3 regions of the Planococcus sp. YIM B11945 genome follow, and region 1 is predicted to be linked to each of the others. Evidence: riboswitches for the same ligand, from Rfam matches in the RefSeq annotation. Region 1 holds a riboswitch; each other region holds the start of a gene.

Region 1 (3,281 bases):
TGCGCTGTTCGCTCGTGCCGTGGGTGAAGCTTTCCGGCACCACGTAGCCGCGGGAGCGCTGCTGGATGGTGTCGTCGCCGACTGCGCTTGCGGCGGTCAAAGCTTCTTCAAGATCGCCTTCTTCAAGCAAGTCCATTCCTTGTGCGTGGTGCGCCCAGACGCCGGCCAAGTAGTCGGCCTGCAGCTCGAGTTTCACTTGCAGCTTGTTGTAATCTTCTTCACTCAAGCGGCTTCGCTGCGGCTGGATTTTGTCCATGGTGCCCAAGAGGTTTTGAACGTGATGGCCGACTTCATGAGCGATGACATACGCCATGGCAAAATCGCCCGGTGCTTGGAATTGCTGCTTTAATTCATCGTAAAAGCTCAAGTCAATATACAGGTTCTGGTCGCCCGGGCAGTAAAACGGCCCGACTGCTGCGCTCGCGGTTCCGCAGGCAGAGTCCACACTTCCCGAAAACAGGACAAGCGTTGGATCCACGTATTCCTTCCCTTCTTCTGCAAATACATCCGCCCACACTTCTTCTGTATCCGCTAAAACGACCGATACGAATTCCGCCATTTCGCGTTCTTGTTCGGTCTCCATATAAGGTTCATTTGACTGGGTCTCCGCGCCTCCCAAGCTGTTCAGGATCGCCCCCGGGTCGCCGCCCATAAAAGCGATAATGAGGACGATGACAATCCCGCCAAGGCCTCCGCCAACGAGTGTCTTTCCGCCGCCGCCGCTTCCCCGGCGGTCTTCTACATTTCTGCTTCCCTTTCTTCCTTGCCACTTCATCTAAATCTCCCCGCTTTCATTCCATAACGCTTAGTTGCCTATACCCAAATTCGACCAAGGTTTAATCCGATTCACGAAAGCCGGTAAACCAAAAAGCGCTCGCGCAGATTCCGCCGCGCCCCCGGCAAACGGACTTCTTCCACTAATCGAAACTCAGTTTGCTGGTCCAAAAAATCGATGTAATCATCTCCAGGAAAAAACAGCAGCAAATCGACTTCCCGATCCGTTTCTTCGACGGAAAGTAAAATCCGATTCACAACGGTCATGAAAATCTGAACCGAAAACGGATTAAAGAAATAAAACCGGTTATCTCTCTCACTGATGGGGTAGTCCTGCGCCATGCAATGATGAAACGCGATTTTCCCTTTGGCTTTTTTCCGCTTTTTCTCGTAGCTGTCCCGATTTTTCAAGGCATCCTTGTAGAAGGTTTCATTCATCTCAATCCCGGCCGTCTCACAGCCGAACAAATAATGGACGTAAAAATTCAGACGCCCCTTCCCGCAGCCAAAATCGACCAGCCGATCGCCAGGTTGAAGTTTGTAGCGGCTAAACAGCTGGTCGAGCAATTGATAGGGAGTCGGTTCATATCGGTGAAAATGGGGGGAATCGTTGAATCCTTGCTGGATTTCTTCTGTTTCCACCCCGAGCAGCGCATCAAATTGGTGTTCGTTCATCGTTGTCCACTCCTCGTCTTGCCTATGTAAATACCCGGTTTTTCTTGCTTTTAAAAGAGATTTTTGTTAAAGTCTAGCTAATCGAATACTTCCTGCTTCATTCCATTGAAGTGAGGATAGAGGCGCAAAAACCATCAGTACGCAAACCGAGGAAGTTGGAATCCGTTGACGTTTGCCGAAAGGGGAATTTGCCGAAGCGAAGGGGAATCCACAGCCCCTGCCGCTGGTTCTGCCATTGAACAAATGCAGAACTGTCATATAGGAAACTATATGGAGGGCTATCTGACGCACAAAAACGCAAGATAAACCGCGTTTTTACTGCAGCAACGAGGCTCTCGTTGCTGCTTTTTTATTTGTTCCCGGCTGCCCCCGCCGCCTCTGATTCTACAAAAAACTAGTAAAAGGGCGTGTATGTATGAATTTTGGCCGAGTTATTACAGCAATGGCAACTCCATTTGACGCAAATGAAAACATTGATTTTTCAGCAACAAAAATTTTGATTGAACATTTGATCGCCAACGGAACGGACGGTTTCGTAGTCGCCGGCACCACCGGCGAATCACCGACTTTGTCGACCGAAGAAAAAGTGGAACTGTTTAAATTTGTCGTGGAAGCGGTGAATGGCCGCATTCCAGTCATCGCCGGAACCGGCTCCAACAACACCCGCGCTTCGATTGCACTAACAAAACAAGCCGAAGAAGCTGGCGTAGACGGCGTAATGCTTGTTGCCCCGTACTACAACAAGCCTTCCCAAGAAGGCTTGTACCAGCATTTCCAAGCCATCGCTGAAGCTACGAGCCTTCCTGTCATGCTGTACAACATTCCGGGGCGCAGCGTCGTCAATATGTCGGTCGACCTCATTGTCCGCTTGTCTTCCATTCCCAACATCGTTTCTGTAAAAGAAGCGAGCGGCGATTTGGGTGCCATGGCAGAAATCATTGAACGCACGCCGGAAACATTTTCTTTATACAGCGGCGACGATGGCTTGACGCTGCCGGTGCTTGCAATCGGCGGAATCGGAATCGTCTCGGTCGCTTCCCACATCATCGGCAACGAAATGCAGGCGATGATTGCGCGCTTTAACGAAGGCCAAACCGTTCAAGCGGCAGCTCTTCACCGTTCCCTATTGCCGGTCATGGATGCGTTGTTCGCTGCACCAAATCCCGTGCCTGTAAAAACGGCTCTGAATTTGACCGGCGTGAACGTCGGCGGCGTCCGCTTGCCGATGGTGCCGTTGACACCATCGCAAACCGAATTGCTGCGCCAAGTCCTGCCACCGCATAAAATTAATACTTCCGCTAATTAAAAATGCATTGAAAAAACCGATAGAGCTCAGGCTCCATCGGTTTTTATGTGCTTACAGGCTGAAATTCAGTTTTTGAACCACTTGCTTCAAGCTGCCGCCAATGGCCAGTCCGTTAATGTCTACGCCAAGCTGGATCAAGGTTTGGGCAATTTCCGGACGAATGCCCGTTAAAATGGCCGTCACTCCGACAAGCTTCAAAGACTGGACAATTTTTACGATTTGGTCGGCAACGACGGTGTCCACTTTGACGACGCCTGACAAATCAATAATCAGCGTCGTGATTTTCAGTTGATTGGCCGCCAACAAAGTTTTCTCTAGTACATGGCGGGCGCGGTCTAAATCCATTTCACCCACGAGAGGCAAAACGGCGATGCGGTCACTCAATGGCACGACCGGCGCCGACAGTTCCAAATATTCCTGGCGCGCCGACTGCATGTTTTGCTGGTACTCTCTTATGTACGCAGTGCTGTAAGAATTTGCCGCATGGTCGACCAGCGCATGGAAAAATTCCATTGCTTCAAAAGCC
Region 2 (3,281 bases), 280 kb from region 1:
CAGGAATGCGAGTAGACCGATTTTGCTGCTGTCTTTGTTGGCAATTCTTGTTCCACTTTTGTCCATATTGGCATACGTTCGAATGATGCCAGCTTTTGAACGGAATCTGGAGAAATTATTGAGCGATACACGGAAACGAAAAAAACGCGTCAACATCTTTGATGAAGTGTTGGGGAAATTCATGTGCCCGAACAAAGAAGAGCGTTTGTTTTTCCTTTTTTCCGCTTTGATGATGAAGCAGGAAAGGGAATTCAAGTTAAAAGTATATCCGACTTTGGGCATTTCGCTCGTCTTTCCGTTTATCTTCCTGATCAATGGCGGCAGCGGAGAGACCGGACTGGATGTGGTTTCGGAAAACTTGTTTTTTTATATTTACTTCTGCAATTTGATGATTCCGCACGTGATTCATATGCTCAAGTTTTCAGGGAACTATAAAGGCAGCTGGTTATTCAAAGCAGCGCCCATTCCTCAAGTGTCCCTTGCCTACAGCGGTGCCTTGAAAGCATTTTTGGCAAAGCTTTATTTGCCTGTATTGCTGGTGGTCAGTGCCGCGTTTTTGTGGATTTTCGGTGCTTCTGTTTTAGTCGATTTAGCAGTCGTTTTGTTGGCGGGAGTGGTTCAGACGCTTATTACCTACAAAATGATCAATGACGAAGAGTTTCCGTTTTCAAAGTCGTTTGAGTTTGCACAGGAATCGGGAATGGGGACATTGATGTTACTGAATATTATAACCGGCGGGCTTGCACTGGCCCATTGGATTGCCATCGGCTACACATATGGAATCTACTTCTACTTGGTCCTCTTAATGGCCGCTGTTTTCATCGGATGGCGCATGCTTTTTCCAGTAAAAGGAGAAAAACAAAGCAAGAATCCTCTTTTTCAATCGAAAATGTTTTGAAAAGTACAGAGCTGGTTGACAATGTGAAATACAGTACTGTAAACTATGGTACATAATTAAATAACGAATTAACCTCACTATTTACAAGTGAGGTAGAGGCGCGGTCGTTAACAGTCCTAAGAAGAGTTTGAGAAGCAGTGATGCTTAGGAGAAGGAACTACCGCCGAAGTTTATAATATTTCTCTGTATTATTTGCTGGGTCTGCAGTTAAGAACTGCAGGACTATCTTATTGGCCATCCCGGGCCGGTAAGATGTGCTATCTCCACTTGGGACGGAAGAGGATTAAGGCAACTATACATAGTTCGGCTTGAGTTCATCTCAGGCCGTTTTTTATGCAAGTTGCCTTTTTTGTTTGCATAAACACGGAAAATTGAAGGGGGAAAAGAACATGAAGAAAAAATTATCGTTATTTTCAATTGTATTTCTAGCTGCCATGCTGCTGTTGGCAGGCTGCGGTTCAGGAGGCTCTGAAGGATCCGGCTCTTCAGGCGGAGACAAAGACACGTTTACAGTCGGAATGGAAGCAGGCTATCCGCCGTTTAACTGGACGCAAGCGGATGATTCCAACGGCGCCGTTAAACTCGATGGCAACGCAGAATATGCAGGCGGCTACGACGTGGAAATCGCAAAACGGATTGCAGAAGATATGGGCAAGGAATTAGTAATTGTTAAAACGGAATGGGACGGCCTTGTGCCGGCTCTGGCTTCTGGAAAAATTGATGCCATTGTTGCTGGGATGTCGCCGACGGCAGAACGTAAAGAAACCATCGATTTCTCAGACCATTACTATACGTCAGACTTGGTCATGGTAGTGAAGAAGGGCGGGAAATACGAAGGGGCAACAACTCTTGCTGACTTTAAAGGAGCAAAAGTTACCGCTCAATTGAACACGTTCCATTATTCAGTAATTGATCAAATTGAAGGAGTTTCTAAACAAACCGCTATGGAAAGTTTCCCGGCGATGCGGGTAGCCCTTGAATCAGGAATGATTGATGGCTATGTATCTGAACGCCCAGAAGCGGTCAGCGCTTCTGCAGCAAATGAAAATTATGCAATGGTTGAATTTACAGAAGGCTTCCAAACGTCGGAAGAAGATACCGCTATTGCTGTAGGGATTAAAAAAGGCAGTGAATTGACAAAACAGATTAACGAAACGCTAACGTCTATTCCAGAAGAAGAGCGCCAGGAAATTATGGATACTGCTATCAAGAACCAACCAGCTGCGCAATAGCGCTTAGATGGTGCCGGCTGCATCGCGATGCAGTCGGCTTTATCTTTTCCCGAATTGGCGGGAGTTGAAGTAAGCACTTCTGTAAGTTGACCTAAATAAAGTGCTTTTTATAAGTCGCTTCGGACGCTTATTGCTTCAGCGCGAGCCGACGGTAAGCGGAGCTGTTTTGCAAAATATCGATAAGTGGCAATCATTAGTTCAACTTATATAGGAATTGAAGTTTTAATTAGGAGGAAAACCATGAGTTACGAATGGATCGTCAACATCATTACAGAAAACTGGCCAATGTTTTTACGGGGTGCCGGTATGACGCTTTTGATTTCCATCATTGGCACGATAATTGGTGCGGTGATTGGGTTATTAATCGGAGTGATCCATACCATTCCGATGCCGGAGCGTGGCATCAAAAAATTCTTTTTGAAAATCGTTAATTTTTTACTTTCCGCATATATTGAATTTTTCCGCGGAACGCCGATGATGGTGCAAGCCATGGTCATTTTCTATGGCTCTGCTTTAGCGTTCGGCATCGATATGGACGTTTTCACTGCAGCGATTTTCATCGTTTCCATCAATACGGGTGCGTATATGTCGGAAATCGTCCGAGGCGGAATTGTCTCCGTCGACAAAGGGCAATTCGAATCCGCCCAAGCAATCGGCATGAATCATTTTCAGACGATGATGCATGTCGTCCTGCCGCAAGTGGTGCGCAACATTTTGCCTGCAACCGGCAACCAATTTGTCATCAACATCAAAGATACGGCCGTATTGAGCGTCATTGGAGTGACGGAATTATTCTTTCAAACGAGAACTGTATCAGGAAACAACTTCCGCTATTTTGAGTCATTCTTCGTTGCCTGTGTGCTGTATTTCATCATGACCTTTGCGATCACGCTTTTATTGCGCAAATTGGAAAGAAGAATGGATGGCCCCGAAAATTACAGCATGATTGGCGGTTTGCCGATGCAAGTGGCGAAACCGGAAGACACGGAGCATAAAATCAAAAACTGAAGATAGAAATTCAGAGAACGGAAGAGGAGACCTTATGGAAAAAGTAATTGAGATTCAACATTTAAGCAAATCCTTTGGAACGCATGAAGTATTGAAAGACATCGACTTTTCGGTGCACAAAGGAGAAGTGGTGTGTGTCATCG
Region 3 (3,281 bases), on a different contig from region 1:
AAACTTAATCAAAAAACACGACCCGAAATACAACATCATGCTAAAAGATGACAAAACCTACCCGTATTTAAAAATAACGGGGGAACGCCATCCGAAGCTGATTACCACTCGTCAAGTTAAAAAAGACAAAGGCAAGTATTTCGGCCCTTATCCGAATGCCTTTGCGGCAAGCGAAACGAAAAAATTGCTCGACCGGCTGTATCCATTGCGGAAATGCCATCAGATGCCAGACCGGGCTTGCCTTTATTACCACATGGGGCAATGTTTGGCGCCGTGCATCAAACCGGTCGAACGAGAAACCTACCAAGAAATGATTGACGGCATTACGAAATTCTTGAACGGCGGCTTCCGGGAAGTCAAACAGCAGTTGGTGGAAAAAATGTCCGAAGCGGCAGAAAATCTGGAATTCGAGCGGGCGAAAGAATACCGCGACCAAATTTCCCATATCGAGACCGTTATGGAAAAGCAGAAAATGGCGATGAACGATTTCACCAACCGCGATGTGTTTGCTTATGCGGTCGACAAAGGCTGGATGTGCGTCCAAGTGTTTTTTGTGCGCCAAGGCAAGCTGATCGAACGCGACGTTTCGTTATTCCCGCTATACCGGGACCCGCAGGAAGAATTCATGACATTCCTCGGCCAGTTTTACGAGCAATCGCACCACGTCAAGCCCAATGAGGTTTTATTGCCGGAAGGCGAAGACGCCGATTTGGTAAGGGAGTGGCTCGATGTCCGGGCGCTTGTGCCGCAGCGGGGCAAGAAAAAAGATTTGGTTGAACTCGCGAAGAAAAACGCTGAAATAGCCATCAAAGAAAAATTCCAGCTGTTGGAACGCCAAGAAACGAAAACGATCGGTGCGTGCGTCGAGCTCGGCGAAGCGATGAACATTGAAACGCCGCTGCGCATCGAAGCGTTTGACAACTCGCATATTCAAGGCGCCGACGCGGTATCGGCGATGATTACATTTATTGACGGCAAGCCATCTAAAAAAGATTACCGGAAATACAAAACACGCAATGCGTCAAAACCTGATGATTACGCAGCGATGCGCGAAGTCATCCGCCGCCGCTATACCCGCGTCTTAAAAGACAACTTGCCACTTCCGGATTTAATCATTATTGACGGGGGCAAAGGGCAAATCGAATCGGCGCGCGAAATTTTGGAAGACGAATTGGGCTTGTCGATTCCGATCGCTGGACTTGCGAAAGACGCCAAGCACCAAACATCACAACTATTGTACGGCTCGCCGATTGAAATGGTGCCGCTTAAACGAACAAGTGAAGCGTTTTACTTGCTGCAGCGCATCCAAGACGAAGTCCACCGTTTTGTTATTACGTTCCACCGCCAGCTGCGGGGGAAAAACGCCATTACTTCTTCCCTTGATAATTTAGAAGGCGTCGGGCCAAAACGCAAGCAGCAATTGCTGAAGCATTTCGGTTCGGTGAAGAAAATAAAAGAGGCATCCGTGGAAGAATTGAAAGAAGCGGGAATGCCCGTCGGATTAGCGTTGTCGATTCAAAAGCATTTTAGTGAAGAAACATTGTCAACCGAAAAATAGTATGCTATCGTAATAGCATAATTGAATCACTTGTAACGAGTGGTGATAGAGGTGCGAACGTCAAAAGTACCCATTCCGAGACAGACAGAGTCGATGAAGGATGGGGAAAGGGGCGGTCGCCGAAGTGTGCGATGTTGCTGTAGACACGCATGCTGGTTCTGCATTTAAGAAGTGCCGGGCTGTCAGAGTCGATCTCTGGAGGGCTATCTCACATGGACGTTTTTCGTGCATGGTAAAAGAGGTAGTTGGCTGCAAGCGCAGCGGGCTGCCTCTTTTTCTTTTGAGGGCCACATAAAGAGAAACTTCATTCAATGGGAGCTCCATCCCCAGTGAATGTTAGTTGATCCAATCGGGTTTTTACGGCCAGTGGACTCCCGGTTGGAACAACGGGAGTCTTACTGACCGTTAAAACGGGATAAATTGTGGGAGTGGATAAAATGGAGACAAGTGTGATGAAATTCGGAGGGACGTCGGTTGCAACTCCTGAGAAAATTATTGGAGTCGCGAAACGGGCCATCCGTGAAAAAGAGCAGGGCCGCCGCGTCGTGATTGTCGTTTCAGCAATGGGCAAAACGACGGACACGCTCGTGGCATTGGCGAATGAAATTTCGACGGAGCCGCCAAAACGGGAAATGGACATGCTGCTCGCAACCGGCGAGCAAGTGACGATTTCGTTGTTGGCGATGGCATTCAAATCGCTTGGCCACGAAGCCCTGTCGTTTACCGGCTGGCAGGCGGGAATCGAAACGGAATCCGTTCCGCGCAATGCACGCATCGAACACATTCACACTGAGCGCTTGGAACGTGTGCTGGACAGCGGTTTTATTTGCGTCGTTGCCGGATTTCAAGGCGTCGACAAAATCGGCAATATCACAACACTCGGCCGCGGCGGCTCCGATACCACTGCAGTCGCCCTCGCTGCCGCGTTGAATGCGGAAAAATGCGAAATTTACACGGATGTAGACGGCGTCTATACGTCAGATCCGCGATATGTCACAGGTGCGCGGAAACTCGAACAAATTTCGTATGACGAAATGCTGGAGCTCGCCAATCTCGGAGCAGGCGTCTTGCATCCGCGCGCGGTGGAATTTGCCAAAAACAACAATGTCCCGCTTTCGGTGAGAGCGAGTTATTCAGACGAACCGGGCACAACTATACAAGAGGTGATCACTGTGGAAAAAAATCTAATCGTCAGAGGCGTTGCGTTCGAACCGGGCATCGCCCGTATAACAGCAAGCTACGACAAACCGTTCAATGGCTCATTGGCCAAGATTTTCATGAAACTTGCGGAACACCACATCGATGTCGACATCATCGTCCAAAGCATCTCCGACGAAGTGCCGCCGTCCGTGTCCTTCTCAATTAAAGAAGACAGCTTGGATGAGACGATACGTGTATTGGAAACTTATCGCAGCGAAATCGGCTTCTCATCGGCCAATTTTGAAGTGGGTTTGGCGAAAGTCTCCATTGTTGGCTCCGGGATGGTTTCAAACCCAGGTGTCGCCGCGCGCATGTTCGACATTCTCCGCGTGCAGGACATTCCAGTCAAAATGGTCAGCACGTCCGAAATCAAAGTCTCCGTCGTCGTGCCGGCAAGCGACATGGAAAAATCCGCAAATGCGTTGCATGATGCTTATGGTTTGTCGTTTTAATAAATTATTTTGAGGCCCGTTGATTGACGGGTCTTTTTTTATTGGAAAAAGCTGTTTGGCATATAAAAATT

What was found. A riboswitch is a leader RNA that binds a small molecule or an ion and turns the genes downstream of it on or off. The one in region 1 is predicted to bind lysine.
Region 2: linked by a shared signal. The riboswitch ahead of ACRRQV_RS10690 (transporter substrate-binding domain-containing protein) and the one ahead of dapA (4-hydroxy-tetrahydrodipicolinate synthase) in region 1 are both predicted to bind lysine.
Region 3: linked by a shared signal. The riboswitch ahead of ACRRQV_RS00815 (aspartate kinase) and the one ahead of dapA (4-hydroxy-tetrahydrodipicolinate synthase) in region 1 are both predicted to bind lysine.

Annotation. Positions count from the first base shown of each region.
Region 1 is NZ_JBOZWR010000004.1:270,869-274,149, forward strand. Features, by position in the region: gene ypfJ (KPN_02809 family neutral zinc metallopeptidase) at 1-775, opposite strand, end outside; gene ACRRQV_RS09320 (SAM-dependent methyltransferase) at 847-1,449, opposite strand; lysine riboswitch at 1,559-1,738, shown strand; gene dapA (4-hydroxy-tetrahydrodipicolinate synthase) at 1,865-2,755, shown strand; gene ACRRQV_RS09330 (STAS domain-containing protein) at 2,807-3,281, opposite strand, start outside.
Region 2 is NZ_JBOZWR010000004.1:552,290-555,570, reverse strand. Features, by position in the region: gene ACRRQV_RS10695 (hypothetical protein) at 1-898, shown strand, start outside; lysine riboswitch at 984-1,166, shown strand; gene ACRRQV_RS10690 (transporter substrate-binding domain-containing protein) at 1,288-2,130, shown strand; gene ACRRQV_RS10685 (amino acid ABC transporter permease) at 2,371-3,138, shown strand; gene ACRRQV_RS10680 (amino acid ABC transporter ATP-binding protein) at 3,173-3,281, shown strand, end outside.
Region 3 is NZ_JBOZWR010000001.1:149,973-153,253, forward strand. Features, by position in the region: gene uvrC (excinuclease ABC subunit UvrC) at 1-1,558, shown strand, start outside; lysine riboswitch at 1,597-1,772, shown strand; gene ACRRQV_RS00815 (aspartate kinase) at 1,996-3,210, shown strand.